DNA from 2 places in the Paenibacillus chartarius genome. Region 2 is predicted to be linked to the other one. Evidence: a T-box and tRNA genes for the amino acid it is inferred to sense, from the RefSeq annotation. Region 2 holds a T-box; the other holds one or more tRNA genes.
What was found. A T-box is a leader RNA that pairs with one kind of tRNA and senses whether it is charged. The one in region 2 lies ahead of leuS (leucine--tRNA ligase), so its partner is inferred to be a tRNA-Leu.

Region 1: it has a tRNA-Leu gene. The T-box ahead of leuS (leucine--tRNA ligase) is inferred to sense a tRNA for this amino acid. The anticodon was not compared.

Annotation. Positions count from the first base shown of each region.
Region 1 is NZ_JBHLWN010000012.1:26,504-42,601, reverse strand. It holds gene ACFFK0_RS01635 (hypothetical protein) at 39-305, shown strand; gene fucU (L-fucose mutarotase) at 446-880, opposite strand; gene ACFFK0_RS01625 (Gfo/Idh/MocA family protein) at 894-2,039, opposite strand; gene ACFFK0_RS01620 (UxaA family hydrolase) at 2,073-3,221, opposite strand; gene ACFFK0_RS01615 (UxaA family hydrolase) at 3,263-3,592, opposite strand; gene ACFFK0_RS01610 (LacI family DNA-binding transcriptional regulator) at 3,722-4,735, shown strand; gene ACFFK0_RS01605 (erythromycin esterase family protein) at 4,801-6,186, shown strand; gene ACFFK0_RS01600 (MFS transporter) at 6,264-7,523, opposite strand; gene ACFFK0_RS01595 (nitroreductase family protein) at 7,533-8,147, opposite strand; gene ACFFK0_RS01590 ((Fe-S)-binding protein) at 8,427-9,767, opposite strand; gene ACFFK0_RS01585 (FAD-linked oxidase C-terminal domain-containing protein) at 9,760-11,175, opposite strand; gene ACFFK0_RS01580 (FadR/GntR family transcriptional regulator) at 11,289-12,041, shown strand; gene ACFFK0_RS01575 (DUF2306 domain-containing protein) at 12,002-12,652, opposite strand; tRNA gene ACFFK0_RS01570 (tRNA-Leu) at 12,742-12,824, opposite strand; gene ACFFK0_RS01565 (MFS transporter) at 12,909-14,114, opposite strand; gene mscL (large-conductance mechanosensitive channel protein MscL) at 14,267-14,719, shown strand; gene ACFFK0_RS01555 (hypothetical protein) at 14,776-14,958, shown strand; gene ACFFK0_RS01550 (adenosylcobinamide amidohydrolase) at 15,128-15,802, opposite strand; gene ACFFK0_RS01545 (hypothetical protein) at 15,946-16,098, opposite strand, start outside.
Region 2 is NZ_JBHLWN010000105.1:4,036-20,133, forward strand. It holds gene gpr (GPR endopeptidase) at 1-880, opposite strand, end outside; gene rpsT (30S ribosomal protein S20) at 1,077-1,343, shown strand; gene holA (DNA polymerase III subunit delta) at 1,397-2,419, opposite strand; gene ACFFK0_RS25940 (anti-sigma factor family protein) at 2,670-3,860, opposite strand; gene ACFFK0_RS25945 (RNA polymerase sigma factor) at 3,857-4,405, opposite strand; gene ACFFK0_RS25950 (hypothetical protein) at 5,425-5,985, shown strand; gene ACFFK0_RS25955 (DNA internalization-related competence protein ComEC/Rec2) at 6,115-8,634, opposite strand; gene ACFFK0_RS25960 (deoxycytidylate deaminase) at 8,732-9,241, opposite strand; gene ACFFK0_RS25965 (homocysteine synthase) at 9,279-10,571, opposite strand; gene ACFFK0_RS25970 (ComEA family DNA-binding protein) at 10,653-11,093, opposite strand; gene comER (late competence protein ComER) at 11,232-12,068, shown strand; gene leuS (leucine--tRNA ligase) at 12,170-14,629, opposite strand; T-box leader at 14,697-14,953, opposite strand; gene ACFFK0_RS25985 (class I SAM-dependent DNA methyltransferase) at 15,009-15,764, opposite strand; gene ACFFK0_RS25990 (CvfB family protein) at 15,874-16,098, opposite strand, start outside.

The DNA of each region.
Region 1 (16,098 bases), on a different contig from region 2:
AGCAATTGGACGATACACTGGAGATTTGCCATCGCTTTATGTGGAAGAACGAGAAAGCTACCACAGAGCAGCTGCACCAGGCAACCGGCGTGCCGATCGACACGATCGAGCAGTTTCTTAAGCAGGAAAGGCTGCGCATTCGTTCGTTTGTCAATCTGACCTATCGCTGCGAGCGCTGCGGTCGCGGTATCCGGGAAGCCAGAATATGCCTGCACTGCGCTCATGAGTTCAAGCAGGCGTTCCAGCCGGAGAAGCGCGCAGAGCCGGCGGCGGCTGCCGGCATAGGCTTTCGTTCGCGCATGTAACCTAAGACGACCGCTCAGCCTCGGACAGAGGAAGGAGCGGTCGTTTGTTTTGGGCGTCGTCAAACCAGTCTATTGAACGTTGCTGTACTGCGGCCGAATACGGCTTCCCTCTGCTCTGCCGAACAGCCGGGCGTCGATTCTCATTCCGGCTTGATCACTCCTTTGGTCAACAGGATGTTCGCATACGCCGCCTTCTCCCCCGTTGCCACGATTGCATACGCCAGCTTGGCGCGTTCGTAGAATTCGAACCGTTCGATCAGCTCGATGCCGGGCCTGCTGCCTTCATGCTTCGCGATAATCGCTTTGTACTGTTCCCAGATGGCCGGGGCCTCCGGATCGCCCGGTACGACCTGCATCAGTCCGACCGGCTGCGGCACATACGTATCCAGCGGGAATAAGGCGAGAATCGCGTCGAGCAGCGCCGGTACGCCGTGACCGTCCGCACGGATCAAGGAAGAGGCGCAGGAGGCCGCAGGAAAATTGCCGTCCGCCAGCACGATCGTATCGCCGTGGCCCATCTCCATCAGCGTCTTCAGCAGCTCCGGAGATAAAATGGCCGGTATTCCTTTCAGCATGCTGTTTCCTCCTTTAGGCTTTGATGGTAGGTTCGTCAAAAGGCGCCGTATCGGCGATTTCCTTCAGCGTAACGGGCCGGTTCTCGTTCCACGACACATACGCGCCAAACACCATCTGCAGCGTCCGCAGGTTGTCGGTTACGCTGTTTTCCGGTTGCCGGTCCTGTTCAATAGCGAGCAGCAGCTCGCCCATCGTGCCCATGAAGGCATGCGGAAACCATTTGCCGTGCAGACGCGGCGTAAACCAATAATCCTCGTGCACCGCCTTCGTATAAAAGCTCAATGTATCCTCCCGGCCGACCGGATAGTTGTACAACGAGCCGTTCGTTCCCTTGACGATGCCTTCCGTTCCTTCGAAGCGAAACGTCGCATACCAATCGTCTTCCCCGCCGATATGGTTATGATTGTCATGAATGAGTCCGCGCGCCTCACCCGGGAATTTGATATGAAGCAGCGTGCGGGTTTCCCCTATGCATTGTTGTCCGGGAAACCGCGCCCCGTCTGCATACACATATTCCGGCTCCCCGAACAGGAACCGGATCGAGTCGATATAATGAATGCTGTGATACATAAACTCCAGCGTCGGCATTGTTCGCAGCCATGGCCAGCTGGCGAACTCCTGCTTGACGTTGACGGCGATGCTCGCCTGCAGCAAGTCGCCGAGCCAGCCGCGCCGCATCAGCGTATGACTGGCGCGAATGCCCGGCGACCAGCGCATTTGCTGGTTGACCGCCCCCTTCACCCCGGCTGCGGCGCACGCCTTGGCGATGCGAACCGCGTCGGCGTAATTCTCGGCCAACGGCTTCTGGCACAGCATATGCTTACCCGCCTCGGCCGCCTGCACCGCAAGATTCGGCTGCACCTTCGCCGGCACGGCAAAGTCGACGACCTGCACTTGAGGGTCGGACAGCAGCTGCTCGTAGGTATCGTACACTCGACCGATCCCGTATTGCGCAGCCAATGCTTCTGCGCGAGCCTTGTTCACATCGTAGATTCCGGCCACATGGAACCCTGCCATCCGATACGCCGGAAGATGGCACGCTGCCACGATCTCTCCGGCGCCGACGATCGCTATGCCGACATCCTTATCGCTGGGAAGAGCCGGTCGATAATTCAAATCCAGCCATTCCGCTTGCACGCTTCCGTACCCGACACTCACTGTCGACAGCTCCCTTCTGTTCCATCCCGTTTCTTACAAGCTCGGGCCGATCCGGTTGATGCTGAATTCCTGGTGGCCGAGAAGCTCGGCCTTCGTCATTTTCCCGGCGGCAACCTCTTGAATTTCCGTCCAAATGCGCTCACCCGCTTCTTCCAGGCTGAGCGTCCCGCTTAGCATGTCGCTGACATCGACGTCCATGTTGTCCTCCATCAGCTTGGCGACGCGGCTGTTCGCGGTAATCTTGATAACCGGAATAACCGCCGCTCCGGTCGGCGTTCCCCGGCCTGTCGTAAAGCAAACGATATGAGCGCCCCCCGCAGCCATACCGGAAACACATTCGATGTCGTTGCCCGGCGAGTCCATAAAATACAGCCCGCCGTCCGGTATCGGCTCGGCGTATTCGATAACTCCGCGGATCGGCGCCGTGCCGCATTTGCTGATACAGCCGAGCGACTTCTCCTCGATCGTGGATAATCCTCCGGCGATGTTGCCGGGGCTCGGATTGCCGCCTCTCATGTCCGCGCCCATCCGCTCGACCTCCTTCTCGAACCGGTCGACGATATGGTACAGCTTCTCCTTGATTTCCGGCGTCTCGCAGCGCTCGGCCAGTACATGCTCGGCGCCGATAATTTCCGTTGTTTCGCAGATGACGACGGCGCCGCCCTGCACGGCAAGCGCGTCGGCTGCGGCCCCAAGCGCAGGATTCGAAGCGAGACCGCTCGTCGCGTCCGAGCCGCCGCATTTGACTCCGACCTTCAGCTTGCTGAGCGGTACCGGCACCTTCGGCTCGCGCTCCAGCACCGCCATCATCCGCTTCGCTTCCTCTACGCCGTGCTGGATCGCTTTGACCGAGCCCCCGACAGACTGGATGTCGAAGAACACGACAGGTTTACCGGTAACCTTAATGGCATCGGCAAGCGCTGCCGGATCGACGACCTCACAGCCGAGCGACACGACGATGACGCCGCCGACGTTCGGATTGCGGCCCGTACCGGCCAGCACTTCGAACGTCCGGTCTTTGTCCGCGCCGATCTGGGAGCAGCCGTGCTGATGCGGTATGGCTACCGTCCCGGGAACCAGCTGCGCGATCCGGTTCACGACTTGGTTCGCGCAAATAACGGTCGGAATGAGCAGCAGATGATTGCGAATGCCGATTTCGCCGTTCGGGCGCTTATAGCCCATGAATGCCGCCTCATTACCCTTACTTCGTGCTGAAGCTGTCGTCATACGGCCTCACCTGCTTTCTTCGCTTGATCTCCGCGTCCGCGGATGCCTTCGATGTTGTGCACATGCACATGCTGTCCGGCTTGAATGTCGGCGGTGGCCCGCCCGATCACTTCCCCGTATTTGCGTACGTCCGCACCGGCCGGGACGGCCGTAATCGCAACCTTGTGGCCGAAAGGAATCGGATCCGCAAGTGTAACCGTTTCCAGACTGCCGTTCAATAAATAGCGAATCGTTTCGCCGGATTGCATGTCCCGCAGTGCGGTAGCTACGTGGTCGCGCCCGTCCATGACGAGGGCGTCGGCCCCGGCTTCAAACTGATGTCCCATGAGCTGCATCTCCTTTATAACCACAAATTGGGGTTATCGATAACACTAACGTATCAAGCATCCCTCTTGCTGTCAATCATTTTGTTGCTTACAATAGATTCTAATGATTTCGGGGCGGGTGACGTCGGTATGATTACGATCTATGATATCGCAAAGAAAGCGAACGTGTCCGCAATGACCGTGTCGAGAGTTATCAATAACACCGGCAAAATCAGCGAGGCGACGCGCAAACGGGTCAAGCAGGTCATGGAGGAGCTGCACTATGTGCCGAATTCCACGGCCCGCAGCCTGGTTCTGCAGAAGACGATGATGCTGTCGCTGCTCATCACGGATATTACAAACCCGTTCTTCACGACGGTTGCCCGCGGTGCGGAGGATACGGCCAGGAAGTTCGGGTACAAAATGTTATTCGGCAACTCCGACGAGGATTACACGAAGGAGAGCGAGTACGTCGATTCCATTGTCTCGACCCGCGTCGACGGCGTCTTGTTTGCTCCTGCCGGCGACGGCTCGCTTGATCATTTGACGCGGCTGCAGAAGCACCGGATTCCGTTCGTCATTCTTGACCGGGAAGTGCCCGGCATTGAATCGGACCTTGTGCTTGGAGACAGCAAGGAAGGCGCGAGGCGGCTTGTTGAGCATTTGCTGCAGCTCGGCCATCGGCGCATCGCTCTGGTGAACGGATCGCCGGACGTATCGACGGCCCGCCTGCGCCAGCAAGGCTATGCCGATGCGCTCAAGCTGGCGGACATTCCGTATGATGATGAGCTGGTCGTGCACATCAGCTACCGCGATTTCCGGGATGACGGGGCGCTCGACCGGCTGCTGGGCTTGGAGCGGCCCCCTACGGCAATATTCGCCGCCAACAATGTGCTCGCCGTCGGCATGATCCGGGCATTGCGGGAACGAGGCCTGCGCGTGCCGGACGACGTATCCGTCGTCTGCTTCGACGATCTCGGCCTCGCTTCCGTGCTCGATCCTTTCTTGACCGTTGCCGCCCAGCCGGCGTATCAGTTCGGCGCTCTCGGCGTGCAGATGCTCCTCGAACGGATCGAAGCGGGACCGGAGCTGCAGCGAAGAACGATTATGCTGCCGTCGGAGCTGATGCTTCGCAGCTCGGTCAGACCGCTTGCCGATGCATGATCTTGCAGAAGCTGGGGAATCTTACCGCTAGCAGTCATTTCAGAGCTAGCGGAGGTTACGAACATATGGCAGTGAAACGGCAGCAAGTCATCGATGCAATCCGCCGTCAGGCGCAGCCGCTGCAGGCTGCATCCGATTTGGATGCGCTTGTGCAGGCGGCGGCGGGCGCCAAGGTAGTGCTGCTCGGAGAAGCGTCGCACGGCACAAGCGAGTTTTACCGCTGGCGGACGGAGCTGACAAAGCGGCTCATTACGGAGCACGGCTACCACTTTATCGCCGTCGAGGGCGACTGGCCGCCTTGCTACGAGGTCAACAAGTATGTGAAACGGATGTCCGGCGCGAAGCGCGATGTGAATGACACGCTCGCCAGCTACTACGACCGCTGGCCGTCCTGGATGTGGGCAAACGAGGAAGTGCGGGAGCTCGTGGAATGGCTTCGAAGCCACAACGAACGGCAGGCTGACGGACGCGGCGCCGGATTTTACGGCATGGACGTATATTCGCTTTGGGAATCGATGGAGGCGATCATGCGCCACCTGGAGCAGTCCGGACAAACCGAGCTGCTCGAGACGGCTAAAACGGCGTTCTCCTGCTTCGAGCCCCATGGCCGTGAAGGCCAGCAATACGGCTTATCGGCGGTATATTGGGCGGAAACCTGCGAGGATGAGGTCGTCCGGCTGCTGCAGGAGCTGCAGGACAAGCGGCAGCGGGCGCCCGGCGCAGGCGATGCCGAAGCGGCACTCAGCGACGAGCTGAACGCGCTCGTTGCCAGAAACGCCGAGCAGTATTACCGGACGATGATCCGCAGCGACTCAAGCTCCTGGAACGTCAGGGACGAGCATATGACGGAAGCGCTCGACAGGCTGCTGAAATTTCACGGCCCCGAGGCGAAAGCGATCGTCTGGGAGCATAATACGCATATCGGCGACGCCCGCGCCACCGATATGGCCCGCGAAGGCATGGTCAACGTCGGCCAGCTCGTTCGCGAACGTTACGGCCGGGAGAACTGCTATGCGATCGGCTTCGGCACCCATAGCGGTACCGTCATCGCGGGCAAATCATGGGGAGCAAAGGCGGAAACGATGCGTGTGCCGGCAGCCGTGGAAGGAAGCTGGGAGGATCTCGTTCACGAAGGAAGCGGCGGGCGGGATGTCGTTCTCATGTTCAGTCGCGGCAAAAGTGAAGGTGCAGGTACGAGGGCTCCTGATGCCGACGGCAAGCCAATGCAAATCGAAGACTATGACGATTTGATGCTGGCGCCGGAGCCGGACGACCGGGATGTGTTCATGAACACGTTCGATCACCGCGCCATCGGCGTCGTATATCACCCCGGCCGAGAGCACTGGGGCAACTATGTGCCCTCGGTCATGGCCGACCGCTACGATGCGTTCATTTTCATCAACCGCTCTGAAGCGCTTCACCCGCTGGCGCCGGAACGGGTCGGCGTATAAGACCGATCTCCGGCAGCGGAGCGTGACCGCATAAACGGCCTCGGGCAGCTCGGCAAGAGCTGTACGGGGCCGTTTGCTTATGCCGACGCTGCCGAAGCCGCAGCCGATCCAGCCTCTTGCGATGCCGCTCCTGCAGCGCGAGCCGATGCCGCGATGCGAAGCGCCTGCCAGAAGCTGATCGCAAACATCAGCCCCGCCGCGGCAAACCATCCGGACGTGCCGAACCAAGCGGTGATCGCACCCCCAAGCAATGGACCGGCAAGGCTGCCGAAGAACATCCACGAATTGACGGCCGCATACGTGCGGCTCTCCATACCGGGCTGAACAAGCCGGCGCACCTGCGCTTGAATGTTCGGCATCATCCCGGCGATGCACAGACCGAGAAGGAAGCGGCAAGCCAGAATAATCGGGTACAAATGCGTGAAAGCTTGCACGGCGCACAAGCATGCCGCCGCCGCCGTCGACAGCTTCAAGAGCGGCAGCGGACCGATCCGGTCGGCTGCCCGGCCGAGCAGCGGCGAAAACAAGATGACGGCCAGCGACGTTACGGACAGCGTAATCCCGAGCTGCCATTCCTCGCTTAGCCATGCAAAGCGATAGGTCGACTCCGCTACATAATACGGCAGAACGGGCTGCATCCCGACCAGCGAGAAATTGACGCAAAGCGCGCTGAGCAGCAAGGAAGGAAGCGGTTTGCAGCGCCATAGGACGACCCAGTCCTGCTTGAACGACGTCTTCGCCGCGGCATCGGCCGGCTGTGCCAGCGGCGCCTCCTTAACGAACAGCGCGACGCAGACAGCCGCCAGTGCGATGCACAGGCTCATGGCCGGAAACGCTTCGCGGGCCGGGAGCAGCGTAAGCAGCAGCGACCCGGCAAGGGGCCCGAGCAACGAGCCTGTTTCGCCCATCGTCTGCATCGTTCCCGCCGAAACCCCGACCTTGCGTTCCGCAGCTCCGATCAGCACCAGCACCATGGCAAACGGTAGGATGCCGGTAAAACAGCCCTGCACAAAACGCAGCGCCGTGAGCAGCCAAGGCTCGTGAGCAAGCGACATCAGCGCCGTAACGACCGCCATCCCGAAGCCGGACCAGAGCATGACCGGCTTGCGCCCGTAACGGTCGCCGAACCGCCCGAGCAGCGGCATCGCCAGCATCATGGCGATGAAGTTGGAGGAGAAGATCAGCCCCGACCAGATAGGCAGACGACCGCCGCTGACGGCCCCGCTCTCCTGGAGAAAGCCGGGCAGCAGCGGCGTAAACATGCCGTGCGCCGTCGAGACGAGCAGCTGCACGGCAAGCAATGCGGCAAATTGACGATTCCAGCTGTAGCGCTCCATCGCGGCGCCCTAGAAGGAGCCTTCGATGATACTCTCCCGCAGCGGGCGTCGGCCGCTCGGCAGCTCTTTCTCCTGCAGCGCCTCCGGAAGCGCTTCGCGTGCGCCGCGGTAACCAAGCGCGACGATCGCGTGCAGCTCGACATGTTCCGGCACGTTCAGCACTTCGCGCGCCTGATCCTTCTCATACCCGCCGACCGCTCTCGTAGCAAGGCCGAGCAAATGCGCCTGCAGCGCGATGGAGGCCCAAGCGGCACCTGCGTCGAAAGCGTGGGACGGACTCGGCTCCCCGTTGTCCCTCAGCTTGCTCGAAGCGATCAAAATGAGCACAGGCGCGTGATCCGTCCATGCCCGATTGCCTGGCTTGATGAACGACGCGAACTTTGCCTTCTGCTCGTTCGTCTTCGCCACGATGAAACGCCATGGCTGGCCGTTGCTGCCGGACGGCGCCCAGCGGGCCGCCTCCAGCACCGTGTACAGCACGTCGTCCGATACCGGCTTCGCCTCAAACGAACGGGGCGACCAGCGGTTTATAAATACCCCATCAACCGGGTGATCCGCCCGGCGATGAGCCGCGACCTCAGGCACAATTTGCGCTTGCAAAGTTGGTTTGGCTTCCGTTGTCATTTGGATTACCATCCTTTTCCTCGAAGATTTCCATTTTTAATAACCCAGACATACCAGTCAAAATCTGTGCAAAGCCTCATTAAGCATCAAAACCAATTCCATCTGTGCGCAAAACGCAAAACGGAGACATGCCTGCGCCATGGCAGGAACGCCTCCGTTTGTACGGTAGGGTAAGTTATCGAAATAAACTACACTAATCCAATGGGAATTAACTTAATTGAAACCGATCATATCAGGCCCAATGACACTATGCAATATTTATTTTTGGAAAAAAGTTCTCTACGAGTTCCGCTTATAAGCGTCATACAGGAAATCGACGAGATGCACGGCTTGCATCCCTTTGCCCTTCGCATGCTTCTCGATCCCCAGCTTCATCTGCAGCAGGCAGCCGGGGTTGCTCGTTACGATGTAATGCGCGGCGGTCGCCTGCGCATGCCCCATTTTCCGCTCGAGAATGGTCCCCGCCATTTCCGGCTGCGTAATGTTGTAGATGCCTGCCGAGCCGCAGCATGCGCCCGCTTCCATCATCTCCACGAACTCGACGCCGGCCGTGTTATGCAGCAGCTGCCGGGGCGCTTGACCGCCCCTCATTACGTTCTTGAGGTGGCAGGAATCCTGATAAGTTACCCGCACCGAAGGAGCTCCGCCGCCGGCGCGCTTCGGAGGGCCGAGCTCCTTGCCGTTTTCCAGCAGCAGCTTGCTCACATCGATGACCCGGCGGGCGAACCATTCGGCTCCCTCCCTCCACTCCGGCTCATTATGCAGCAAATGATCATACTCCGTCAAAATCGCACCGCAGCCGCCCGCATTGGAGACGATATAATCAACGCCGATATCACGGAACGCGCGAATATTATTCTTGGCGAGCTGCTTCGCCAGATCGGCTTCGCCGCTGTGGGCGTGGAGCGCGCCGCAGCAGTTCTGCGCCTCGGGGATGACAACCTCGAAGCCGGCAGCGGACAATAGCTCCACCGTCTTCCGGTTCGTCTCCGTGAACAGCACATCCATCAGGCAGCCGCGGAACATGCCGACCGTCCCCCGCTTCTCGCCTTCGGCTGGTATACGGGTTCCTAGCAGCTCCACGACGCCTTTGCCCGACGCCTCCGGTAAAATCCGCTCCATATCGGCCATATGTTTGGAAAACATGCCGACGATTCCAAGCTTGCGCGCCGCCTTCTGCAGCCCGGACTGCCGGTACAGCCGAAGCCCTTTGCCGAGCAGACGCATCCGCCTCTGATGCGGGAACAGCCCGCGGAATACGACGCCGCGCACGGCCTTCACCCACCAGCGATGCCTCGTCGTATGGTCCTCGATCGCATCCCGGGCCTGCTCGATCAGCCGGCCGTATTTGACGTCGGCCGGACAGGCCGGCTCGCAAGCCCGGCAGCCGAGACAGTGGCTCATCTGCTCTTCGAAGCGGACGTTCGGCTCGAGCAAGCCGTCGACCGTCGCCTTCATGAGCGAGATGCGGCCGCGCGGCGATTCCGCCTCGATGCCGGTTTCCTTGAACGTCGGGCAGGCGGGCAGGCAGAAGCCGCATCGCATGCAGTTCGTCAGCTGATCGTAATCGAGCTTCTGCTTGAGCGCCTCCTGCAAGGAAGCTGACGATCGGTTAGCCACGGCCGATCACCACCCTGCGCCGGGCTTGTTTCGCGAACATTTTGCCCGGATTCAATATGCCGTACGGATCGAACGCCGCCTTGATCCCCTTCATCACTTCAATCCCCGCTTTTCCGACTTTCCACTCCAGGAACGGCGCCTTGACGAGTCCGACTCCGTGTTCGCCGGTTATCGTGCCGCCGAGCCGGATGGCCGCCTCGAATATTTCCTCGAACGCCTCCTCCACCCGGTGTACCTCGTCGCGATCGCGGGCGTCGGTCGTCGCCGTCGGATGCAAATTGCCGTCGCCCGCATGTCCGAACGTACAGATCTGCACGTTATGCTTCTCCGCGATCCGGTTAATTTCCAGCACCATATCGGCAATCTTCGAACGCGGTACGGTCGCATCCTCGAGAATTGTCGTCGGACGCAGCCGGGCCAGCGCGGTGAAGGCGCTGCGCCGCGCCGTAAGCAGCTTTAGCGCCTCTTCCTGATTGCATGCAACTTGAATTTGATCGGCCTGTTCCTCGCGGCAAATATCGGCAATGCGGGCCATATCCCGCTCCACCGGCTCCGGCTCGCCGTCCTGCTCGATCAGCAATATCGCTGCCATATCGCGCGGCAGGCCGAGCTTCGCGAAGTCGTCGACGACTCGTATCGTCGGATTGTCCATAAACTCGAGCGTAGCCGGAATGATCCGGCTCTCGATAATCTTGGATACGGTGCGCGCCGCCCCGTACAAGTCCTTGTACATCGCCAGCATTGTCTTCTTATGCTTCGGCGGCGGAATCAGCTTGAGCGTAGCCTCCGTAATGACGGCCAAAGTCCCTTCCGAGCCGACGAGCAGCTTCGTCAGATCGTAGCCAGCGACATCCTTCATCAGCTTGCCTCCGGTGCGCAGCACTTCGCCGGAAGCGAGCACGCATTCGAGCCCGATTACATAATCCTTCGTCGTGCCGTATTTCAGCCCGCGGAGGCCGCCGGAGCATTCGGCAATGTTGCCGCCGATCGTCGAGATCGCCATCGAGCTCGGGTCCGGCGGGTAAAACAAGCCGAGACCTTCGATATGCTCGATGAATTGTTTCGTGATCAGTCCCGGCTGAACGGTGGCCGTCAAATTTTGCATATCGACCTCGAGAATCGCGTTCATCCGGTGCATGACCATGACAACGCCGCCTTGGACGGGGACGGTGCCGCCGCACAGATTCGAGCCCGAGCCGCGGGAGATGAGCGGAATGCGGTGCTTGCTCAATATTTGCATAATGGCGGAAACTTCAGCCGTACTGGCCGGGTAAATGACGCCGTCCGGCAGGTGCTGGAGCATCGGCGTACCGTCGTAGGAATGCGTGACGAGCGATTCCGGGTCGTCTTTATAATAGGCTTCGCCGACGACGCCGCGCAGCTCTTCGCGAATGTGCTGATCGAGCATGGGATCATACCCCTCCGCAATCAAATTGATCATGTGATCTGATGACTTTTCTGCCATTGTATCTTATGATTGAATAGTTGTATAGATGCTTTTTACCTTCGGAGGCTACGTTCATGTCGATTCAGCACGTGAAACCGCAAAAAGGCTCGGAAATCGTGATGCAGCACCTCAAAGATCAAATCCGTTCCGGAACATACCTTCCCGGCGCCAAGCTGCCTACGGTCGTGGAGCTGGCGGAAAGCTTCGGTGTCGGACGCTCCACGATCCGCGAAGCGCTGAGCGCGCTGAAGGCTATGGGCTGGGTCGACGTCCGTCATGGCGGAGGGACGTACGTCCGCAAGGAGCTGCCGGACGAAGATGGCGGTGCGGGCGGCGGCGGGAGCGGCGGCGGACCGGGGGATCTGTTCGAAAGGTCGGAATCGTTCGTTGAACTGCTCGAGGTCCGCAAGTTTATCGAGGTCGGCTGTGCCACGCTGGCGGCTGAGCGGCGTACGAACGAAGACTTGGAGGAGCTTGCGGCCATCATCGGCCGGATGGAGCAGGCGCTTGGCGACGAGGAGGCCAGCGACGTTGCCGACATTGACTTCCATCTGCGCATCGCGCGCGCTTCGCACAACGCGTTACTGGCGGACATGATGGCTTCGATGGCTCAGCGCCTGCAGGAGAGTATGAAGGATTCGCGCCGGCTCTGGTTTTTCGCGGAGCGCGCCGCTGCCGAAAGCTTGCTCGCCGAGCACCGGGCCATTTATGAAGCGATACGGGACGGCGACCCCGAAGCGGCTTCCAGCCGTATGATGCAGCATTTGCTGAAGGTCGACCGTGTCGTTCAGCGCGAGAGGCCGGCGCCCGATGAAGGTTCGCGGTAAACCGTTCGCACGATAATTTCGGCGATAACGACATCAAGCGCCAGACTGCCCCATACTCCGGCCGTATAAGCGGCAACATAGTCCGCTCCGAATACGCCGGTTCCGATGAATGCGATCGCCTTCGTGAAGAAATTCGTGAAGCAAAACATGAAGCTGCGTACCATCCACCGGCGGTGCTTGTGTACATTGCCGCGCCGAATATACACGAATGCTGCGGCCGTTGCAGCCAGCCACAGGATGTTCATGACGTTGAACCCTACGCTGCTCAGCTTGCCTCCTGTTGCGTGCGGAGCCATGTAACCGGAAGTCAAATCCGTGACGGCGACCGCAAGCAAATAGGTGTATCCGAGCAGACGATGCAGCTTCTTCCGCCTTGCAAGCAGGACGGGAGAGAAGTTTAGCGCCCCGGCACTGAAAGCGATGGCCGCCGCAGCGAGATGAACATGCATGACTGTCAGCCATACGGGCTTATGAAAGGAGGGCCTTAGGACAAGCTTCTCCTGCAAAAAATGACTCGCCTGCGGATCAACGATAACATACAGAACACCCATATACAGCAAAAATGCGGCGATAAACGCCAGCATCAGCTTATAAGCTACATTAGATCTCAACTCTCCGCCGGACTCCTTTCCCTATGGACACAATAAAAACCCGCGGCAAAGGTATGCTTTGCTGCGGGTTTTCGTTCATTGCCTTATAGTGCGGTCGAGAGGAGTCGAACCTCCACGGGGTTGCCCCCACTAGAACCTGAATCTAGCGCGTCTGCCATTCCGCCACGACCGCATATGATATGTGCACGCCCTTAAGATCGGCGAAACTTATCGTATCACGGTTACGAGCGGAGTGTCAAGCATTCAACAAGCCCATTTATTGGCTGCCGTGCAGCCTTGCCGCCGCCTCGTCGATTCGCCGCGTACGAATGATGAGCGCAATGGCGATCAGCGCCGCACCGTTTAGGGCGAACACGAACGGAATCGAGACGAAGCCGCCAAGAAACCCGCCGAGCATCGGTCCGATCATGATGCCCAGCTGATTGAACGACTGATTGAGACCGAACGCCCGGCCCCGGTATTCCGGCGCTGTCGTCTGCACGATCAAGGCGTTGAGCGCAGGGTACACCCCCGCGAAGAACAGACCGTAGCTGAAACGCAGTACGCCAAACGCCACATAATGGTGGAACACGAGCTGCAGCAAATTCCCGACGCCGCCGCCAATCAACCCGATCATAAGAATCCGGCCGTAGCCGAATTTCGTGCCGAGTTCACCCCATTGCGGAGCGGCAAGCGCCGTCGCCACCCCGACCGCGGAGAATATAATACCCGCCGTCACTTTGGCATCGCTGCCGCTGACGCCAAGCTCCAGCACATAGAGCGTCAGAAGCGGTTCAACGATCATGACGGAAGCCGACACGATCGATACAATCACAAGCACCGACATGAGCAGCTTGTTGTGGGACAGCTCTCTAATATCATTGATAACTCCGGAGCGCTTCGCGGCCGGCTTAAAGTTTTCTTCTTTCGCGAACGCCCAGGCAATGACAAAAGAAAGGAACACGACCCCGCCTGCGACCAGGAACGCTTCCCGGTTGCCTACCCAGCTGCTGACGAAGCCGCCGAGCATCGGTCCGACGATGCTGCCGACCGCATTCGAGGTCGCCATCACGCCCAGCGCGTAGCCGACTTTATTTTCCGGAGTATTGGTCCCGACCATCGCGATCGCCGAAGGCACATAACCCGCGAGCAGCCCTTGACAAATACGGACGGCCATCAGCTCGACGGGATGATGCACGAAATAGGTTACAAAATAGAGCATCGCCAAGCTAAGCCCCGAGCGCAGCAGCATCGGCTTACGGCCGTACTTGTCGGCCAGCGATCCCCAGAACGGAGCGATTAACGCGCTGGCCAGGAAGCTGATGCCGAATACCACTCCCGACCAAGCCTCCACATGCTCATGGACGCCAAGCTCGTCTCGCAGAAACAACGGCAGAAACGGAATGACAATCGAATAGGCCGTCGAACAAAAAAACACACCAATCCACAGCACGAGCAAATTACGCCGCCAAGAACCTTCCATCGGTTACACCACATCCTGTCTGCATAATCTGACTTCACACGGCGATAACTCGTCGCTCGAATTCCGTTGCAATTGCAACGATTGACGCATTGATGTCCGGCCATTACTATAAACATCATACCATGTTACCGCTGAAGGAGCGATGTTTTATTATGTGGAATGAGTTTAAGAAATTTATTATGCGAGGCAACGTGATCGATCTGGCCGTGGGGGTCATTGTCGGGGCCGCCTTTAACAAGATCGTCACCTCGCTGGTGAACGACGTGATTATGCCGCCTATCGGCTTACTGGTCGGCAAGGTGGATTTCAAGGATCTGTATATTAATTTATCCGGCAAGTCATATTCCAACTTCGAAGCAGCGAAAGCGGACAGCGCCCCTACAATCAATATCGGCGTGTTTATCAACAACGTGCTTGACTTTCTGATCGTCGCTTTTGTCATCTTCATCGTCATCCGCCAGCTGAACCGGTTTAAGAAGAAAGAGGATGCCCCGTCCGACGACCGCAAGGACTGCCCGTACTGCCGTTCCAAAGTGGACAAGCTGGCTGTCCGCTGTCCGCACTGCACTTCGCATCTGACGGAGGTTCCCCTGAATTCGCATTAGCGGAGCCGATTCGGGGCATGCTACAAGCACTTGTTCCCGAGGAAGGAGGCTTTGCAATGAACGAAGAAAACATCCGCGAGCTGGAGCCGAAATATACCGGCAACAGGCGTCACCTTAGCGAAGGGGAAGCGGAGGCGATCGCCCACGATCCGGCCAATTCGAACAGCGACGACGATCTGCCGGCCGTCACGGAGGATCTTCCTGCGGTAGGGCTTCTCGGCTTCAACCGCGCGCCGTAACCGTCCCGCTAGCAGGAACGCCCCCCCTCTCCCCCCTTTGGATATATCCGGTTTGCGCGAGGGTGCCCAGTCATTCAAAAAGAGCGATGCCGTTCTTCGAACGGACATCGCTCTTTTCTCATCTAACCCGCCTTTAAGGCCGGATCGATCCGTCACAATAGCTTCGCGCCTATGCTTTAGCTGCCCGGTATGCCTGATACCGGCGTCCGGACTCGACCACGGCATCGTACACCGTCCTGCCGATCAAATAGCCGACCTCCGTGGCGGTGCCGGCATACCGGTGCAGCGGCCCGTGCCCCACCGCCGCGATCAGCACCGCGTCGGTCGTCGTGCCGGTCGCATACGCGGCCGGCACTTCCGGGGCGCAGGACGGAGCGGCTACGCGCTCGTCCAGCGCCTGCAGCGCCGCGGCCTTCGCCTCGGTCGCGGTCAGCACGGCGCCAGCCATGGCCGCATCGGTCATGGCGCCGCCGACGAGCACGATCGTATTGATCGTGCCGGGATACAGCTGCGGGGCCGGCAGTGCCAGCCCCGCCCGAGCCTTGTTACCAAGTCCAACGGTAACAAGGCTCGTCACCCGCGCCGCCCCGCAGACGGCGCTCGCCACCGCGGCGTCGCCGACGCGCGCCGCGGTCATCAGGCAGGCGGTCGCCTCCGGCTCCAGCCGCTGCCTGCGCAGGAACGCCTCCATCTCGGCGTTCGGATCGGCATGGTCGTACGTTATGCCGACTTGGCGATTGACGAGCAGGCGGCACTGCCCGAAGCCGCCGCCGAAGGGGGCGGTATTGAGCGTGCGAAGAGGCTCGTCCGACACGGCCAGCAAATACGGATACGGCTCGTCCATCGCCGTCACCCGCCACGCCCGTACACCGGGAAAATCAAGCGGCAGATCCTCGCGCGTCACTCCATGCTGACCGTCCAAGGGCCGATCCGAGCCCCATGCCCGGGACCCTGCCCGGCTTCCGCTTTCCGATACCACTACGCCGTTCACCGCCCCTCGAGTATTTGCTCGACGTCCATCGGCCGCTCCTCCTTGTAGGGCATATACGTATAGTTCCGGTCCAGCTGTACAAGCCGTCGGTTTCTTTTCCGAATAACTACAAGCTTGTCGTCCCATGCGACGACGAACCCTCTGACATC
Region 2 (16,098 bases):
GAAGATCGTGCCCGAGCGGGTTCAGCACCTCGCGCACGAGCTGCAGGCGCTCATTCTCCTGCAGGTTGTCGAGCAGCCCGAGAATTTGCGTCGTATTCCCCTTCTGCTGCTCAAAGTGCTTGTGCATCAGATCGAACGCGCTATTGATAATCGTCGACGCGTACACAACGGTCGGAACGCCGATCGCCACGACGGGGATGCCGAGAATTTGCTTCGTAATTCCTTTGCGCTTGTTGCCGATGCCCGAGCCGGGATGAATGCCCGTATCGGCGATCTGAATCGTCGTATTCACCCGGTCGAGCGAACGGGAAGCCAAGGCGTCGATAGCGATGACGAGGTCCGGGCGGGATTTTTCCACGATGCCCTGAACGATTTCACTGCTTTCGATGCCGGTCGTTCCAAGTACGCCGGGAGCGACGGCGCTGACCGGACGATAGCCGGGGCTCACTTGGTCGGGCATAAGCTCAAAATAATGCCTCGTCACCATAATGTTCTCGACGACAAGCGGCCCCAGCGCATCCGGCGTAACGTTCCAGTTGCCGAGACCGATCACCAGCACTTTGGCGTTGGGGCCGATGCCGAGCTTCTCCAGAAAAGCGGCAAACTCTTTGGCGAATTTCGTTGCTACCCGATCCTGCAGATCGCTGTCCTTGTTGCGGAGCGCAGGAACTTCCAGCGTTATGTAATGGCCGGGAACTTTGCCGATTGCCCGGGCTCCCTCCTCGGTGGTGATGTCGATTTTGGTAATCCGAATTCCTGCGTCATTATAGCTTTCGGATTCAACCCCTGGAATGGCTTGGGCATTCGCTCCGCCGGCAAGCTCGCGGGCTTCCAGCGCCAAGTCGGTGCGTGGGGAAAAATCGTTCAAATCGATGTCCATCGCTGCTCTCCTTTCGGCTGTTGCGTGCATTTTATTGTGCGGCAACAGGCGGACCGTTATTCGCCATACGATGTCGTTGTGGACAACGGGGTCCGGTATTGCATTTTCATCAAGCGCGTGATAGAATATCTAAAGTTGTCAACTTGCCCTGTTAGCGGGGCGAATGAACGTGCTAGTCAAGTAGGAGGTGAACGTAATGCCGAACATTAAATCCGCCATCAAACGCGTGAAAGTGAGCGAGAAGCGCCGCCTGCGCAATGCATCGCAGAAGTCCGCACTCCGCACGGCCGTGAAAGCTGCTGAAGTAGCCATTTCCGGAAACGCAGAATCCGCTCAAGAGACGCTTGTCCTGGCTACGAAGAAGCTGGACAAGGCGGTCTCCAAAGGATTAATCCATAAAAATGCAGCGAACCGCAAGAAGTCCCGTTTGGCCAAGAAGCTCAACGCCCTCGCGAAAGCGTAATGGCTGCAAACCGAAGAAGTCCAGTCCCGGGATCGGGTACTGGACTTCTTTTTTTATGCTGCAGCCAGACCAAGCAAGAACAGCTCGAGGCCAAGCACTTTGTCGATCCTTCCGCTCTTCATCCGGTAATCCAAATCGGCCAGCTGCGACAATATGCCGCTCAGCTTCGCCGTATCGTATTTACGGGTCTGGCCGTCCGCCAGCTTGACCGCATAGGGATGGAGACCGATTTGCGAGGCGATCTGCTGGTGGGAATAGCCTTGCTGGACGAGCTCCTTCACCTGCAGCATGATACGGAATTGGCGGGCAAGCAAATTCACGATCTTGATGGGCTCCTCCTTCATCTTCAGCAGCTCGTGCAGCGTCGTCAGCGCCTTGTCCAGACGAAGCTGTACGATGTCTTCAATCAGAAGGAACACGTTCTGTTCGGCGCTGCGCGCAACGAGCTCATCAACCAGCTGTGCGGATACTTGACCGCCGTCGCCTGCAAACAAGGCCAGCTTCTCCAGCTCGCTATGCAGCGCCTGCAGGTGGCCCCCAGTGTTGAGAACGAGCTGCTCCGCCGCTCCCGGGAGCAGCGTAAACCGCAGCCGCGCAGCCCGGTCCTGCACCCAGCGGGTCAAATCGTCCCCCAAAAGCGGGAGACACGGCACCAGCGCGTCTTGATCTTTGAGAGCTTTGACGATTTTTTTGCGTTCATCCAGCTTGTCCGCGTTAACGGTAAAGATCAACACGGAATAATCGACCGGCGACTTGAGATATGCCGCCAACCTATCGACATCGTGATCGACTTTCCCGCTGTCCTTGGCACCGGTGAACAAGACGGCGTTTTTGGCGATGACGATTTTCCGCGGCACCATGAACGGCAGCGTCTCGGCATCTTCGATCACTTGCTCCACGGGCGTTTCTTGCAGGTCAAATTTGCTAACGGCGAATTCCCGATGCTCCGGTTCGATCGCCTGCTCCGTTATCGTGTCAATCAACTGCTTCATAAAATAACTTTCCGGTCCATAGCACACATATATAGGGGCGATCGTCCCGGTAGACGCCGCCTTGATCGCTTTGCGCAGCTCCATGTTTCCCCCACCTCGTCCTCTCATCTTACCAAGCACAAAGGGACCGCGTCAAAGCCTTTCGGCCTTTCAGCAGTCCCCTTGCCCTGTACAGGTAGAAGCGCTCCGGCGGCGTAGGTTGGAGCTCATCTATTTCAACACCGGGAGGCGGCTCTAGAAACCGTCTTCCCGAGTGACAAAGCGGCGTGCGCTTCGTCATTGGATAGTACATTATACGCAATAGCCCGCATTGGTGTGCGTCGGATATAGGCAATTATTTCGGCTGCTGCGATAGCTTCGTCTCCGCACCGGTCTCGACATCGAATAGCCATTCCTCGGCTCCGTTCGGATGCTGGACACGATAGGTCAGCTTTCCGTCCTCAGTGAAGCTAATAAACGAAATCACGTCTTCCGCCTTCCATCCGTATGTCGAGGAACGGACGGTGGCTCCGGTGTCCGTTTGACGGACGACAACCTTCAGCTCTTCGACGGAAGCGATATGCTTGCTGTCAGGCGACTTCATCGTCACCGGTGCAGGGGCATCGGGCGCTTTTAATGCCGACGCGATTCCCGGGCGCACCTGAGGAGCCGGCGGAACTAGAGCTTTGCTCTGAACATCGGCTTGTTCCGAGCCCTGCGTAACGACTTCTTCCGGCGGCTGAATTCCCCTTGAAGGGGCAGCCGCTGCATCCGCGCTGTTGTCCGCAGCGGGAGCCGCCTCCTCCGGCGCCGGAGGAGGCGCAGCCGTCTCCCGCGTCGATGCGATCGCTACTTGCTGATCATCCGGATCCTGCTGTCTGGCAGCCGGTTGAGACTCCGGCCCGGCTGCCGGTGCTGGTACAGCTGCCGGCGCTGACCGGGGAGCTGAAGCGGCCGCCGGTTCGGGTGACGGAGCCGACGGCGCTGCCTTCTCGTTTTGCTTCGGATCGCTCGTAGGTGCAGTTTTGGCCGCTTGGCCGGCACTTTCCGCTTTAGGCGCATTGCTATTAGTGCTTGCGCTTCCCGCCGAGGCTTGATCGGCCGCTCCCTTCGCTTCTTGCGACATCGTTGCGGATCCGTTTAAATTTACTGGGGAGAAGCCCTGGTCTTTCAGCACTAAAGCACCGATGACCGCTGCCGCTACCGCAGCACCGCTCGCGATTTTCCAAGACAGCAAAGGACGCCGTGTCCGCGGGATGCCCCCACTCGGAATAACGGTCATAGATTCCTTGGCTGCAGTTTCCTCCAGCGTCGCCGGCAGCCGATCGAGCTCCGCCAGCTGCGGTAAAATAGCATCGACGAGACTGAAAGGCGGCGACACTCTCGGCAGCTGCGACAGCTCTTCGTCCAGACGCTTAAGCCGATCGAACAAGCCTGCGCACTGTTCGCATGTCTGCAAATGCTGAAGCAGCTCGTTCTCCTCGGTCTCGTTTACATCGTGATCCAAATATCGCTGCATCAGTTCAACCCGTTCTTGGCAGGTCATCCCCGAACACCTCCTTTCTCATAATCGCGCAGTAAAGTTTGAAGCTGTCCGCGGGCCCGAAACAAATACGATTTGACGGTATTTAGCGGGAGCTGTAACGATTCGGCAATTTCATTGTAAGAAAAATCATGCAAGTAACGTAAAATAATGACAGAGCGATGATTCTCCGGAAGCAGATCGATCGCTTCGCGAACCGCCTGCGACATATCACCGAGCATCACTTCATCTTCGACATTTTTCGGAGCAATAAACGTCATTTCATGCTCGTCGATAGAAACCGTCGGCTTCGTCTTCCGAAATTTGTCGATGCAGATATTCGTAACGATCCGCTGAACCCAGGTTTTGAATTGCGCTTTCTCTTCATATGATTGAATCTTCGTATAAATGCGGATGAGCGCCTCTTGGGAAGCATCTCTAGCGTCCTGCTCATTGTTCAGCATATAGTAAGCCGTACGATAAACGTGCGTTTCTATTTCCCGCAAAAGAGTCAGAAGCGCTTCACGATCACCCGATTGAGCCGCTTTTACGAGCTCGGGAGCTACCACCGGGATCCCCCTCTCTTGCAACCTTATAAACGGCGAACCGCTAAAAAAAGTTGCACCAGGTTCCTGAAAAAATTATCTCTATAAGCATAGCAAAAAATGACCGGTCGGTACATATCCAAAAGAACAACTGAACTGCCTAATTGCGCCAACGGAAAAGTCCGCAGCTGCGGGCTTCCGGGAATTGGACTAATTGAACGTGTCCCAGCTGATTCCACTAACAAAAGCTTTACCCTTTTGCTCCTCATCCTGAAGCCGCTCTACGTTTCCGCCACTGCGTAACTTCAAAATTCTTGATGTCCGGCATAATACTTAAGCAAATCTTAACATAAGATCTTTATAGCTACATCAATTCTTACTGTAGGGAGCGTGATCCGGTTTGAGATCCATGAAAACAAAGATTGCTATGCTTCTTGCGTGTTCCAGCTTGATGGCCCCGAGCGCCATAAGCGCCGCAACAGACACTGGAGATCCCCCAACCTACATAATGAAAAACGGGATAACCCACACCTATGTCCATGGTATTTATGTTCCTGGCATTTATATAAATGTTAATGAAGATACGAGGGTAGTATACATCCCGGGGGTGGGCGTAATAGCGGTCGATAAGGATGCGCTTTTGCCAAACGGGGCTAGTCTCATACATTAGTTGATCCACAATTTCCGTTGAGCATCGAGTATTATCTCGATGCTCAAATTTCATCATACCGAGCTCAAAACAAAAGTGTCCGACTGCTTTTATCCCCGAATTATCCATCCTGTTACTAATCTATCGCCGAAAATGACTGTTACAACTGTTACATGTTATTATTGCAATCCGTCCAAGCGTTTCCTCCGCAGTTCCTTTTCGTGTCCGTTTAACCCCTATGTTGTTCGATATTCAGCGTTGTTCATTAAGTCGAGTTATGTCAAGCTACATGTTGCCGAGTTGCCCATATTTTCGAATCAGGGCCATCATCCAATCCACTTGAGTCCCAAAACGTTAATATATAGTGCACGTTATTTGGGAGGTGTTCGCTACTTTGGGTATTGTTAAAAATATACAGGGGCCACCTGGGCCTCGAGGGCCACAAGGGCCACCTGGAATACAAGGGCCACCGGGACCACCTGGGCCTCAAGGGCCTTTAGGGCCGACAGGACCTACTCTAACACCGGCATTTGGTTATGCAGTTAAAACTTCAACGGCGCTGAGTAATTTTGTTATCAATACGCCTGTTGAGTATTCGAATAACGGTCCCATTAATGATGTTCTCTTTACTGGAACAGGATTACAAGTCCAACGTAATGGTACGTATCATATACAATTTGCTGCAAGCTGCTTTCAAACAAGCATTGATGGCAACGATGCATTATTGACTTTAGCAATAAGACTTAATGGAGCTACCATACCCGGAATTCAGTTTTTTCCTAGATTGACGTTGGAAACGACAGATCCTGGATTCGATGTCAGCCACACAATCCCGACGAATCTTTCATTAATATTCCAGTTAAGCTCAGGTGACCTTGTAGAAGTAATTCCAATTTCACCAACAGCTAATACTTCTTATGGAACCGCATATCTGCAGATATTACAAATTTTATAGTTGCAAGGCTGAACTTAACTTTCACTGACATCGCTAGACTACCCGGCCACAGGAACCTGCATGTACAGAGCCATTTTATCTTTTCAAGGCAAAACTCTTTGGGCGGTAGCTTCTATGCTAATAAAAGTATCATTCGCTCCCGAAAGCCGAAAGCTTCGTCTCGATCCGCAGCCCGTTCGGCTTTGCCGCCATCCTTACAGCTCCGTTGAGATCGGTTCGCAGTAGGTCCGCTCCTCCCGCCTCAAGCCGCTCAACGACGTCAGGCGAAGGATGGCCATAGCTGTTGCGCGCCCCAACGGAAATAACGGCGAGCTTCGGCTGCCAGCGCTGCAGCCACATATCCGTTGTCGACGTCTTGCTGCCATGATGGGCAACTTTCATCACATCGACGGGCGCGCCCTCGCCGCGGGAATAGTCGGGATGGCTCCGCAATGCTGAAAGCACGGATACCTCCTGGGATTTCTCCATGTCCCCGGTAAACAGCCAACGATACCCGGACATCTGAAGCAGAAACACGATCGACTCGTTGTTTTGCTTGGCTGCCAGCCGCAGTGCCGGATCTGGTTCGCCCGCCCGGCCCGGCAGGATCGACAGCTTGGAGTGCCTGTCAAGCTCGATGCTCCGCAGCGTTGTCGAAGAGATGAGCGGAACTTTTTTATCGAGGAGAGTTCGAAACAATTGTTCAACCTTTGCCTCCGACTTTAGCGTCCCGTTGAAGACGAATTTTCCAATAGGGATTTCCTCGGCTACCGCTTGCAACCCGCCCAGATGATCGATATCCTCATGCGTCGAAATAACGTAATCCAGCTTGTGTACGCCGCGATGCTTCAATAGAGGCACGACGACGCTTCGCCCGACCTCGAACGGCTTGCGCCGTTCTTTCCATTCCTCGCCCGGCTTCCGGAACGTCAGCGTACCGCCGCCGTCCACTAACATGTACTTCCCTGCAGGCGTACGAATTAATGCGGAATCGCCCTGCCCGACATCGAGGAACTCCACCCAGCCCGTGCGGTTAAAGCGATCCGGCGTATATCCGTAATAGAGAAGCAGCACAAGTCCTGCCGTCGCCGCCGAAATCGGCCATATTGGCCTGCGCTCAGCGTCGACCGCCTGCGCATCGACTCGCGCTGCCAATGCCCGATACAGCATAACGAAACCGGCAAAATACAATACCGTCCACACCGGTGACGGCGTCGGCCATATAAGCTGAAATCCGTCGATGTCGGCCATCTTCTCGATCGCCCATACCGTTGCCCGGCTCAGCAGTCCGCTCAAGCTGCCGAACGGCTGGCCGGCAGGAGGAACTAATAAGCCGACGAAAAGCGCAATAAGCGCTGACGGGAACAACAGCAGGCTGAATATCGGGACAAACATCGTATTGGCCAGCCAGGACAGCATGGAAAAGCCGTTAAAGTACGTTACGGTTACCGGAAATGAAACGATTTGCGATACAATGGTGATGGCTGCTGCCTGTTTCACCCGTTCATGCCGGAAGGGCAGCAGGCGCGATACCCGCGATACGCCGATGAGCAGCGCCGCCGTAATAAGAAAAGATAGCTGAAAGCCGACATCAAACAAATAGTAAGGCTCCCAGGCGAGCATCGCCCACGCCGCCAAAGCGGTCAAATTCAGCCCGTCCTTGAGCCAGCCGCGTCTGGCTGCATAGAGCGCCAGCATCGCTACAAGCCCCGCCCTCACGATCGATGGCGATGCGCCGGTGAGCACGATATAACCCGGCATTAGCGCGATGCCGACCCAAAGCGACGTCTCCTTCGTCACTCGGAGCAGCTTCAGCAGACCGAACACAAGCCCGAGGAAGATCGCCACATTCATTCCCGATATCGCCAAAATATGCGTTAAGCCCAGCTTGGAAAACTGTGAATATTGCTCCGGATTCATATCCTCCTGCCAGCCGATCAGCATACTCTTCATCAGGCCCGACTGATCCGACGGAAAGATCGTGTCCATGCGTTCAGCCAGCCCAGCACGCAGTCTATCGTTCCAGAGCAGCAGCGTAGACGGAGCGAGCTGGAGCTGCTCCCCCTTCGTAACGTTCACTTGCTCCATCCCCTTGCTGCTGATGAGCCAATGGATATGCTGATGACGTAAATACCGGCGATAATCGAAGCCTCCGAAATTGCGGCTCGGCTCGGGGCGAAGCAGCACGCCTCCATCAAGCTCCACATGATCTCCCCGCTCCCATTGCTTGGCAAGCTGTTGATCTTCTTTTTCCAGCAACCGAACGCTGACCCGCATTCGTTCCTCCATCGGTGCGATCCGTGTCTCGCCCAAGGTTAGCGAAGCAGCCTGCAGGACGAATACGGCTCGATCCCCGTCGACGTCGACTGCAGATGCAATGCGGCCTTCCGCTTTCACTTCGCTCCCGGAAAGTTCGTCCATATGCTCGGCTAAAGAAGAAAGGCCGGTGACGTTGCGGCTATCCCGCCAATCGGTATAGCCGCAAGATGCGAACAGCAGCAATAAAGCCGCACCTAACCAACCGCCGGGCAGCCTCAGCAGCCACACGAACAACGCCGAAATTCCGGCAATTACAGTCAGCCAAACGGGAACGTGCAGCTGAGGCCATTGAAATGAAGCTGCACTGCCCGCAATCCAACTAACGACAAACCAAGTCAGCGGCCTGTTCATCCAACTCACTCCATCTCCGCGCAAAATAAAAAAACACCTCGACCCGGCGCTTGAAAAACCCGGATCGAGGTGCTTCCTCGATGTGCTTCTATTCGATTTATTGCGTCACTTCGGTAATGGTTCCCGGCGGCGGTTCGTAAGCGCCGATACGCCGGAACGAAATGCCTCTTGCCTTCATGAGCGCTTCAACCTTCTCGCTGTCCTTCGGATAGGCCCGGTGAAAGACGATCTCCGTAACGCCGCTGTTGGCCAGCATATTGGCGCATGTCCAGCACGGCTGATCGGTGACGTAGACCGTAGACCCTTCCCGATCTTCCCGGTCCGTAAAAAGCAGCAAATTTTGCTCGGCATGGATCGTCCGCACGCACCGCTGCTTTTTCACCAGCTCTTCGCCAACATCTGTCTTTTTCACTTCATACTCTTCAACGAGCATGCAGCCCGCTTCCGAGCAGTCGGGCACGCCCATTGGGGCCCCGTTATAGGCGGTGCCCAGCAGCTTCTTGCCTTGTACGAGTACTGCGCCGACGTGACGGCGACCGCACTGGGAGCGCGTAGAAGCCATAAAGGCGATGTCCATAAAATAAGTGTCCCAATCTTTACGCTGAATTCCCACGCCGATCCCCGTCCTTTACTAAGTGCAGTTATTAACTTTGACTTGCCCGTATAGCCTGATCGAGATCATACAAAATGTCGTCAATCGCTTCCGTGCCGATCGACAACCGAATCATACCCGGGCTGACGCCCGCGTTCAGCTGCTCTTCTTCGGCAAGCTGCTGATGAGTCGTGCTGGCCGGGTGGATGATCAGCGACTTCGAATCGCCGACATTGGCCAAGTGAGAGAACAGCTTGACGGCATCGATGACTTTGCGGCCTGCGTCCACCCCGCCCTTAATGCCGAAGGTGAGTATCGCGCCCTGCCCTTTAGGCAAATATTTGCGCGCAAGCTCGTACGACGGGTGACTTGGCAAGCCGGCATAGCTCACCCAATCGACCGCTTCGTGCTCCTCCAAAAATCGGGCAACCCGGAGCGCGTTGGAGCTGTGCCGTTCCATTCGCAGATGAAGCGTCTCCAAGCCCTGCAGCAGCAGAAACGAATTGAACGGAGAAATGGACGCCCCCATATCGCGCAATAGCTGAACACGCGCTTTGATGATGTAGGCGATCGGTCCGACAGCGTCGGTATACACGACTCCATGATAGCTCGGATCCGGCTCCGTCAAGCCTGGGAATTTGCCGCTCCCCTTCCAGTCAAACCTGCCGCCATCAACGATGACGCCGCCGATGGAGGTGCCGTGACCGCCGATGAACTTGGTCGCGGAATGGACGACGATGTCGGCTCCGTGTTCGATTGGACGCAGCAGGTACGGACTTGGGAACGTGTTGTCGACGATCAGCGGGATACCGTGCTCATGAGCGATTGCCGCAACCGCCTCGATGTCGAGAACGTCGCCTCGCGGGTTACCGATCGTTTCGGCGTAGAGCGCCTTCGTCTTGTCGGTGATGGCGGCCCGGAAATTCGCCGGTTCGCTGGAATCGACAAACTTGACGTGCACACCGAGCTTCGGAAGCGTCGTCGAAAACAAGTTGTATGTACCGCCGTACAGCGAGGAGGAAGCGACGATCTCATCTCCCGCACCGGCGATATTAAGAATCGAATACGTGATCGCAGCTTGTCCGGAAGCTGTAGCAAGGGCTGCAGGCGCACCTTCCAAAGCTGCGATCCGTTTCTCGAAAACATCCGTTGTCGGGTTCATAATCCGGGAATAAATGTTTCCGAACTCCTTAAGGGCGAACAAATTCGCCGCGTGCTCGGAATCGCGGAATCCGTAGGAAGTAGTCTGGTAGAGCGGGACAGCGCGGGCTCCCGTGGTCGGGTCGATTTCCTGGCCGGCGTGAATAGCCAGTGTTTCAATCGATAGCTTGCGTTCCTCTGTCATGCATTCATTCCTCCTCTTAGGGCAGGCCCTGGATAAAGACTCTATTATTTTCTCACAATTGCCAACAATTGAAAAGCGATATTACGAGCTTCCGGCCTTGACGAAAGGTCTCAGCTTTTCGAAGACCTTATCGCCGATCCCTTTCACATCCTTCAGCTGTTCGACGCTTTGAAACGCACCGAGCTTGCTGCGCAGCTCCAGAATCGCTTTCCCTTTGCTTTCGCCGATACCAGGCAGTGTAAGCAGCTGCTCCAACGTAGCTGTGTTGAGATCGAGCATACCGTCCGCTGCGGCTGCCGGGGCCTCCTTCTTCCCGTCGTCCTCCGAATCGCCGACCGCTTTAGGAAGAGCCTCCACAGGCAGCGGAGAGGGGGTTTCCTCTTGCTGCAGCAGCGCCTCCATTTCTTCATTATAGGCTTCCCGCGGCGGCTCCGGCGGCGTCGCTTGAAGAACGCCGTACAAACCCGTTCCACCGACGGCGAGCAGAAATGCGGCTGCGACAATCGTTTTTTTGCTCAGCATAAGCATCTCCTTCCATAAACCTTCATATTTGATCGGCCACTTACATATACATGGTGATCAGTAGGGAACTGCTCTCATGACGTCTGTCAGGCGGAGTTTACCCGAATACTATGTGCCTGGTAACGGGAGGGGTTCTAGGTGAAAGCAGGATTCATAGGAACGGGGAGCATGGGTAGCATCTTGATCGAAGCCTTCATCCAATCCGGGGTGCTGAATCCGGAGCAAATCATCGTGGGCAACCGAACGGCTGCCAAGGCTGAGCGGCTCGCCGAAGCATATCCCGGAATGCGTGTAGCGGTATCAAATGCGGAGCTTGTGGAAGAGAGCGACCTCGTATTTCTGTGCATTAAGCCGTCCGAATATAAGTGCGTTATCGACGAAATCAAGGATGTAGCACAGCCCGGACAAATCGTGGTTTCGATAACAAGCCCCGTATTGATCCGACATCTGGAGTCCCAGCTAACCTGCAAAGTGATGAAAATGATTCCGAGCATTACGAACTATGCGCTTAGCGGTGCCACGCTGATGATTTTCGGCGAAAGGCTCAGCGACAGCGATAAAGTGATGCTCGAGAACATGCTGGCCCATATTTCGGCTCCGATCGCCGTAACGGAGGAATACACCCGCATTTGCTCGGACTTGTCATCCGTCGGTCCCGCGTTCCTTTCGTATTTCGTCCAGCAGTTCATCGATGCGGCGGTTGAGAAAACCGGCATTCCGCGCGGCGTCGCAACGCAGCTGGCCAGCGAAATGGTGCTCGGCACCGGCAAGCTGCTGACGACCGGCGGCTTCGACCCGGTCTCGCTTCAGAAGCGCGTCACCGTCCCCGGCGGCATTACCGAAGCCGGACTGCGGCTGATGGACTCCGAGCTGGACGGCATGTTCGATCGTCTCGTCAAAGCGACCCATGCGAAATACGACGAAGATGTGGAAAAAATCGAAGCGCAATTCGCCGCAGCGAAAGAACGGGCCTAGCCGGCCGCAACAGCCCGACAAAACGCAAAGCGGCCGTACCTTCCCTCAGTAGAGGGTGGTTCGGCCGCTTTCGGTGCTTCCGAGAGCGCTGCTGCAATTCGTTATCCTACAACAATATTGACGAGCTTGCCTTTAACCGTAATCACTTTCCGAACCGTCTTGCCGGCGCTGAGCTCCTTTACCCGGTCGAGTCCGAGCGCAAGCTCTTGCATCGCCGCTTCGTCGAGATCGGCAGCGATCTTGACACGGTCGGCGATTTTGCCGTTCACCTGCACGACGATCTCGATCTCGTTATCGACGGTCCAAGCTTCATCGTATTGCGGCCAAGGCACGTACGTAATCGACTCCGTACCGCCGAGCTTCTCCCACAGCTCTTCCGCAAGGTGCGGAGCGATCGGAGACAGCATCTGCACGAACTGCTTCATCGCTTCCAGCGGGAGCACTTCGGTTTTGTACGCTTCATTGACGAAAATCATGAGCTGCGAGATCGCCGTATTGAATCGCAGCGCCTCATAGTCCTCCGTAATTTTCTTCACGGATCGATGCCACGTGCGCTTGAACGCCTCGCTGCCCATCGTCTCCTCAGCCGATATGCGCGGCGAGAGCTGCCCGTCTTCACCGACAAACAAGCGCCAAACACGGGCGAGGAAGCGGTAAGCCCCTTCGACGCCGTTCGTGTTCCACGGCTTCGTCGCTTCGAGCGGGCCCATGAACATTTCGTACAGCCGAAGCGTATCCGCGCCGTATTTGCCGACGATATCGTCAGGGTTCACGACGTTGCCGCGCGATTTGCTCATCTTCTCCATGTTTTCGCCAAGAATCATGCCCTGGTTGACGAGCTTATGAAACGGCTCCTTCGTCGCTACGACACCGATATCGTACAGCACCTTATGCCAGAAGCGCGCATACAGCAGGTGAAGCACGGCGTGCTCGGCGCCACCGATGTACAAATCGACCGGCAGCCACTCTTTCTGCTTCTCCGGCGAGCACAGCGCATCGTTGTTGTGCGGATCGATGAAGCGCAAGTAATACCAGCAGGAGCCCGCCCATTGCGGCATCGTATTCGTCTCGCGGCGCGCCTTCATGCCGGTTTCCGGATCGACCGTATTGACCCACTCCGCCACGTTGGCGAGCGGCGACTCGCCGGTTCCGGACGGCTTGATTTCGTCGACCTCAGGCAGCAGCAGCGGCAGCTCGCTCTCCGGCACCGGCTTCATCGTGCCGTCCTCAAGATGCAAAATCGGAATCGGCTCGCCCCAGTAGCGCTGGCGGGAGAACAGCCAGTCGCGCAGACGGTACGTAATTTTGCCTTGACCGCGGCCTTCCGCTTCGAGATGCTCGATCATCTTGGCGATTGCAGCTTCGTTCGTGAGGCCGTTCAGGAACTCGGAATTCACATGCGGGCCGTCGCCGGTGAACGCTTCCTTGCTCACGTCGCCGCCCTGGACGACCTCCACGATCGGCAGGCCGAACTTCGACGCGAACTCCCAGTCTCGCTCGTCGTGACCAGGTACCGCCATAATAGCGCCCGTGCCATAACCGCCGAGCACATAGTCGGCGATCCAGACCGGAACCTTCGCGCCGCTGACCGGATTGATGGCATAAGCACCGGTGAACACGCCGGTCTTATCCTTGGCGAGATCCGTGCGCTCCAGATCGCTCTTGCGGGCTGCAGCCTCGCGGTAGTCGACGACAGCTTGCTTCTGCTCCGCCGTCGTAATGACGTCGACCAGCTCATGCTCCGGTGCAAGCACGCAGTACGTCGCACCGAACAAGGTGTCCGGACGTGTCGTAAACACCGTCAGCTGCTTGCCGGCGTGCCCGTCGATGTCGAACCGCACCTCGGCCCCCTTCGACTTGCCGATCCAGTTGCGCTGCATATCTTTAATGCTCTCGGACCAATCGAGCTCTTCGAGGTCTTCGAGCAAGCGCTCCGCATACTCCGTAATCTTCAGCACCCACTGGCGCATCGGCATCCGGATGACCGGGAAGCCGCCGCGCTCGCTCTTGCCGTCGATGACTTCTTCGTTCGCCAGCACGGTGCCGAGCTCCGGACACCAGTTCACCGGCACCTCGTCCACATAGGCGAGTCCCTTCTTGTAGAGCTGGATGAAAATCCACTGCGTCCACTTGTAATACTCCGGATCGGTTGTGGAAATTTCCCGGTCCCAGTCGTACGAGAAGCCGAGCGACTTGATTTGGCGGCGGAAATTATCGATGTTTTCCTTCGTAATATCGCGCGGGTGGCGGCCTGTCTGGAGCGCATACTGCTCCGCCGGCAAGCCGAAGGCGTCCCAGCCCATCGGATGAAGCACGTTGTAGCCGCGCATCCGCTTGTAGCGGGAGACGATATCGGTTGCCGTGTAGCCTTCCGGATGGCCGACGTGAAGCCCTGCACCGGACGGGTACGGGAACATGTCGAGCGCGTAAAATTTCGGTTTGTCCGAGCTGTCGAGCGTACGGAACGTCTTCTTGTCGTCCCAATACTTTTGCCACTTCGGCTCGATGGAGAGCGGGTTGTAGCCTTGCCCTTCTTTGATTTCCTGCTGATCTTGAGTCATGACGACGAATCCTCCCGATTAGGTCTGAAAAACAACAAAAAACCTCGCATCACCAGCGTCAATAAACGCTAGGGACGAGAGGTTCTTCCTTCCCGTGGTACCACCCTGCTTAACGACCGACACGCGAAGCTTGCACGCTTGCGATGAGGATCGTTCACTCCAGCTGCCCTTAACGCAGGCGAAACGGTTCGGCTCAGCTGCACGCAGCAGGTTCACCTAACGGCTCCAAGGCGAGTTCGCCAACGCTCGTATACCGGCTTGCACCTGATCCGCCGGCTCTCTGCGATACGTTCGTGAGCTACTGCTCCTCTTCAACGCCATGTTTTGTCAGTATTATATGTAAAATGCCGCAGCTCTGTCAAGAGCCGCCCGCCTGTCGTTATTTGACCGCCGTAAAAAACGCCCTCTCCGATTCCTCCGTCGGCGCACGGCCGGTGAAGTCCGCCGTTAGCCGTATGTCCCGAAAGCCGGCACGCTCCAGCTCCTCCGCAATCCAATCGAGCGGATAGGCCCGCTGCACATGCGTCTCCTCGAAGCGGCGGAACAACCCGGAAGCCTGCTCATGGAAAAACGTAATGCTGTGCTCGATCTGACACCGCTCCTCCTCGAATACGCAAGTCCAGATATAAGCGATGTCGTCTTCGTCCAGCGTGAACGGCTGCGCGGCCGCGTATTCCTCCAGCTGCCGGGGCGTATGCACATCGAATGCAAGCACTCCGCCGGGTGCAAGATTGCGGTAGGCTGTACGAATCGTCGCGACGATGTCGGCTTCCTCCGTCAAATAATTTAAGCAATCGCAGAACGAAATGACGGCGTCAACCGGCTCGGCGGCCGCCCAGTCCCGCATGTCCTGCTGCTGCCAATCCACGAAGACGGCCGCAGAACCGGACTGGGCCGCCTCCAGCTTGCTCTGCGCCACGGCCAGCATTTGCTCCGACAGGTCGATGCCGGTCATCCGGTAGCCTTTGGCTGCCAGCGGAATGGTTAATGTGCCTGTACCGCAGCCGAGATCGACGACCCGCCGCGGGCGTATCCCATAAGAAGCCCAGGCGCTTTCCGCAAAATGCAGCCAATCGGGATAAGGCATGTCGGCCATTAAACGGTCATATACAGATGCGAATTGCTCGTAAGACATAGCGGGAGAACCCACTCCTTCGTAGAAGCTGCCAGCCAAAGTATAGCGAGAAACTTACAGGCATCGGAGCAGCGGAGAAGAACCCGGAATCGAGTCCGGGTTCTTCGCGTTACGGCTGCTGCGTGCTGCTGTCTGTGACCTCATCCGCCGCAGCCAAATGGGTCCAATTGCCTTTTTGATAAACGACCCGGTCCCGCAGCAGCTTGCCCAGCGCCCTCTTGAACGCCGATTTGCTGATGCCGAACTTGGCTGAGATGACGTCGGCCGGCGTCTCGTCCGAATACGGCATCGCCCCGTTCGGCCGGGCCCGCAAAAACGCGAGCAGCTTGTCCGC